DNA from 2 places in the Mesorhizobium sp. CAU 1741 genome. Region 1 is predicted to be linked to the other one. Evidence: riboswitches for the same ligand, from Rfam matches in the RefSeq annotation. Region 1 holds a riboswitch; the other holds the start of a gene.
What was found. A riboswitch is a leader RNA that binds a small molecule or an ion and turns the genes downstream of it on or off. The one in region 1 is predicted to bind S-adenosylmethionine.

Region 1 (2,391 bases):
GATGGCGCAAGGATCTACGTCAACCCCGTCATTCTGAGCGCTTCCGCCGACATGCATCGATACACCGAAGGCAGCGTATCGATGCCAGGAGTGACCGAGGACATAGAACGCCCTGCCCGGATCCGGTTTCGGTACCAGACGCTGGAAGGCGAAATGCGGGAGGACGACGCCACCGGCTTTCTCGCAACATGCATCCAGCACGAGGTCGACCAGCTCGATGGCATCTTCTGGCTCCAGCGCCTGTCGCGGCTCAAACGCGAGCGCGCGATCAGGCGCTGGGAGAAGATGCAGCGCGCCTAGTCGGCGTTGGTCCCGCCGATCTGGTCGAGGTCATAGACGGTCGTCTGGTAGACTTGGTTCAGCCAGTTGCCGAACAACAGATGTGCATGCGAGCGCCAGCGATTGAGCGGCGGACGACTTGGATCGTCATTCGGGTAATACTCGTGCGGGATCTCGATCGGCGTACCGGCGGCCACGTCGCGATCGTATTCTTCCTTCAGCGAGGTAGAATCATATTCGATGTGGTTGAACATGTAGAGCCGGTTGCCGGTCTTCTCCGACATCATGCACGGTCCGGTGACGCTCGAATCCATCAGCAATTCGAGCCCGCTGTCGGCCGAAATGTCGGCCGCCCGAACCTCGGTCCAGCGCGATACCGGAATGGCGAAATCGTCCGAGAAGCCGGTCAGGAAGGGGGAGGTCGGTGCATTGTTGCGATGCCGGTAGACACCGAAGGCCTTCTTCTCCAGCGTATATTTCGGGATCTGGTGGAAGTGCCAGGCGGCAGCCATTGCACCCCAGCAGATGAAGAAGGACGAGTGCACGTTGGTTCTGGTCCAGTCGAGAATCTGCGTCAGCTCGTCCCAATAGCCGACCGTCTCGAACGGCAGCAGCTCGATCGGCGCGCCGGTGATGATGAAGCCGTCGAACTTGCGCGACCGGACTTCCTCCCACGTCTGGTAGAAGGTTATCAGATGCTCCTCGGGCGTGTTCTTGGCCTTGTGGTTGCCGATGCGCACCAGTGTCAGTTCCACCTGCAGCGGCGAGGACCCGATCAGGCGGGCGATCTGGGCCTCGGTACGGATCTTGTTGGGCATCAGGTTCAGGAGCCCGATCTGCAACGGCCGGATGTCCTGCCGCAGCGCCGTCTGCTCGTCCATCACGGGCACGCCCTCGCGCACGAGAACGTCACGCGCGGGAAGCTGGTCGGGAATCTTGATCGGCATTGCAAACCCTCCAAAACAAAAAACCGGCGGCGAAATCGCGGCCGGTCCCAACGGACTTGTTGCAAACGGCCCTTTAGCAAGTTGTTTAACGTGGCTGCAAGCCGACCGGCAAATCACCACGAGTATTGGCAGCTTTTAGGCCGCGGCGGTCTTTGCGTCAACGGCAAAGCTTGCTAGAGGCAGGCGGCCTCTCAAGCAGGAACGCAGCCCATGACCACCGAGCTTCGCCCGCAGCCTCTTCCCGGCGTGATGAACATCGATGCCTACGTGCCTGGCAAGGGCCATGCACCGGCAGGCGTCGAGAAGGTCTACAAGCTGTCAGCCAACGAGAACCCGCTCGGCCCCTCGCCACGCGCCATCGAGGCTGCGCAGGCGGTGGCGGCGAAGCTGGCGCTCTATCCCGATGGTGCGGCAACCCGCCTGCGCGAAACGATCGGCGCAACGCACGGCCTCAACCACTCCAACATCATGGTCTTCAACGGGTCGGACGAAGCCATCGCGCTGCTTACCCGCACCTATGTCGGACGCGGCGACGAGGGCATCTACAGCGAGTACGGTTTTCTCGCCTATCCGATCTACCTGCGCGCCGCAGGCGCCACGCCGGTGGTGGCGAGCGAAACCGGCGAGCGTACCGACGTCGACGCAATCCTCGCCGCGGTCACGCCGAAGACCCGCATCGTCTTCCTGGCCAACCCCAACAATCCGACCGGCACCTACCTGCCGTTTGAGGAAGTCCGTCGGCTGCATCGCGGCCTCCCCGGAAATGTGCTGCTGATTCTCGACGCAGCCTATGCGGAGTTCGTTCGCCGCAACGATTACGAGGCCGGCGTCGAACTCGTCGCGGCGAGCCACAACGTCGTGATGACGCGAACCTTTTCCAAGGTGCACGGCCTTGGTGGCGCGCGGATCGGCTGGATCTATGCCCCATCGCATATCGTCGATGCGCTGGAACGCGTGCGTGACCCGTTCAACGTCAATGCCGTCGCCATCGAGGCCGGCATTGCCGCGATGCTCGATCGCGACCATGTGGAGCGCTCGGTCAGCCATAACGAGAAATGGCTCCGCTGGACCACCGAGGAACTTGAGAAGCTGGGGCTTCGCGTCACGCCGAGCGTCGGCAATTTCATCCTTGTGCATTTCCCGGGCGAGGCCCGGCACTCGGCCG
Region 2 (2,391 bases), on a different contig from region 1:
GCGCATCCTGTCGATGCGGCGGGTCTCGCTCTGGTCCTTGAAATGGATCACGAACAGCCCGGAGCCGTCGTCGACCGGCATGACAGCCACCTTGAAGACCCGCTCGATCGGAATCCGCTCGACATAGTCGATCGTGCCGGCGCGTCGCTGTTTCAGCGCGTTGCCGATGAGCTGCTGCATTTCCGGCGTGCGGAACTTGTGCGCCAGAATGCTGCCGCGTGGGATTTGCCCGAACGCATTCGTCGCCGCTGGATTGGCATAGAGCGCGGCTCCCCTGGCGTCGCAAACGACCATCGGGTCCGGCACGACGGCCGCCAACGCGCGCGCTGTCAGCACGTCGACCGGATTGTTTCCCTCGCTCGCCATTGTTGCCATCGCCGCCGGATTTCCCGTTCGCCTGGATGCGGCCTTCTATGATGCCTTGCCAAGCGCCCGGTCAATATCCTGGATGAGGTCTTCGACGTCTTCGAGACCGACGGAAAGCCTCACCGTGCCGCCCAGGATGCCGATGCTGACACGCGCATCTTCCGACAGGTTCTTGTGCGTCGTCGTGCCGGGATGGGTTATCAGGCTCTTGGCGTCGCCGAGATTGTTGGAGATGCGGATGATGCCAAGCTCGTTGAGGAAGGCGAAGGCGCCCGCTTTTCCGCCCTTCACGTCGAAGCACACGAGGGTCGAGCCGCCCTTCATCTGGCGGGCGATAAGGTCGGCCTGCGGATGGTCCTTGCGCCCCGGGTAGATGACCCGCTCGATGGCCTTATGCTGCGCGAGGTGGTCGGCGATTTGTCCTGCGGACTCCGTCTGCTGCCTGACACGCAGCGGCAGAGTCTCCAGCCCTTTCAGCAGCGTCCAGGCATTGAATGGCGAAAGCGACGGTCCGGTGTGCCGGAAATAGTCGTGCAGATTGTCGTCGATCCACTTCTTGTCCGAGAGGATGACGCCACCAAGGCAGCGCCCCTGTCCGTCGATGTGCTTGGTGGCGGAATAGACGACGACGTGCGCGCCGAGTTCCAGCGGCTTCTGCTGCAAGGGCGTGGCGAAGACGTTGTCGACAACGACACGTGCGCTGATGCCATTGGCCAGCTTTGCCACGGCCGCGATGTCCACGACTTCGAGTGTCGGGTTGGTCGGGCTTTCAAGGAAAAACAGCCTGGTGTTCGGCCGGATCGCCTGTTGCCACTCGTCCATATTGGTGCCGTCGACGAGCGTGGTCTCGATGCCGTATTTCGGCATCAGCACCTCGATGACCCATCGGCACGAGCCGAACAATGCGCGTGCGGCGACGACATGGTCGCCGGCCCTGACGCTGCACAGGAGCGCTGCCGACACGGCCGCCATGCCCGATGCGGTGGCGCGGGCATCCTCCGCGCCTTCCAGTTCGCACATGCGCCGTTCGAACATGTCGACGGTCGGGTTGGCGTAGCGGGAATAGATGAAGCCGGGCTCTTCGCCCTTGAAGCGTGCTTCCGCCGCTTCGGCGCTATCATAGACGAACCCCTGCGTCAGGAACAGCGCTTCCGACGTTTCGCCGAACTCGGATCTCGTCGTCCCGCCATGCACCAGAGCGGTCGCCGGCTTCCAGTTTCGCTTCGTTTCACCTGTCATCATCATGCCCCAAAAACAAAAAAACCGGCCGCGAAGTCGCATGCCGGTTTCCTCATCGGTCCCTTTTAGCGACTTGTTTAACGTGGCTGCAAGCCGACCGGCAAATCACCACGGGATAAGCGCCCTTTACGCCTCGCGACGCCTTGCGTCAATCGGTGGCGTGATTAAACCTCCCGGCGGACAATCAGGGATGGGGCATTGCGCACGACCGGCATACTACCCGACCGAGACATCGCGGCACTCTTCGACGCAGGTGCGCTGAAGAGCCAGGGGCCACTCGACGAAGACCAGATCCAGCCGGCCAGTCTCGACCTGCGGCTGGGCAACAAGGCCTATCGTGTTCGTGCTTCCTTTCTTCCCGGTCCGGCGAGCACCGTTGCTGACAAGCTCGAACGGCTGAAGCTGCACGAGATCGACCTGAGCGCCGGCGCGGTGCTCGAGACCGGCTGCGTCTACATCGTACCGCTTCAGGAACGGCTCGCCCTGCCTGCAGGCGTCTCGGCCTCGGCCAACCCCAAGAGCTCGACCGGGCGCCTCGACATCTTCACCCGCGTGATGGCCGACAGGACGCAGGAATTCGACAAGATGCCTGCCGGCTACGAAGGTCCGCTGTTCATCGAGGTCAGCCCGCGAACCTTCCCGATCGTCGTGCGCGCCGGTTCGCGTCTGTCGCAGATCCGTTTTCGCAAGGGCCATGCACTTTTGTCGGAAGCCGAGCTTCAGGGCCTGCACGCGCGCGAGACGCTGGTGGCCGCCGAGGAGCCCAACATTTCCGGCGGCGGCATC

Region 2: another riboswitch for S-adenosylmethionine. It lies ahead of AAFN84_RS08655 (O-succinylhomoserine sulfhydrylase); the one in region 1 lies ahead of metA (homoserine O-succinyltransferase).

What each region holds. Positions count from the first base shown of each region.
Region 1 covers NZ_JBDOQP010000007.1:225,765-228,155, reverse strand. The annotation lists gene AAFN84_RS23605 (peptide deformylase) at 1-300, shown strand, start outside; gene metA (homoserine O-succinyltransferase) at 297-1,226, opposite strand; SAM riboswitch at 1,280-1,356, opposite strand; gene hisC (histidinol-phosphate transaminase) at 1,437-2,391, shown strand, end outside.
Region 2 covers NZ_JBDOQP010000002.1:364,041-366,431, reverse strand. The annotation lists gene AAFN84_RS08660 (ATP-binding protein) at 1-366, opposite strand, end outside; gene AAFN84_RS08655 (O-succinylhomoserine sulfhydrylase) at 412-1,605, opposite strand; SAM riboswitch at 1,650-1,727, opposite strand; gene AAFN84_RS08650 (2'-deoxycytidine 5'-triphosphate deaminase) at 1,804-2,391, shown strand, end outside.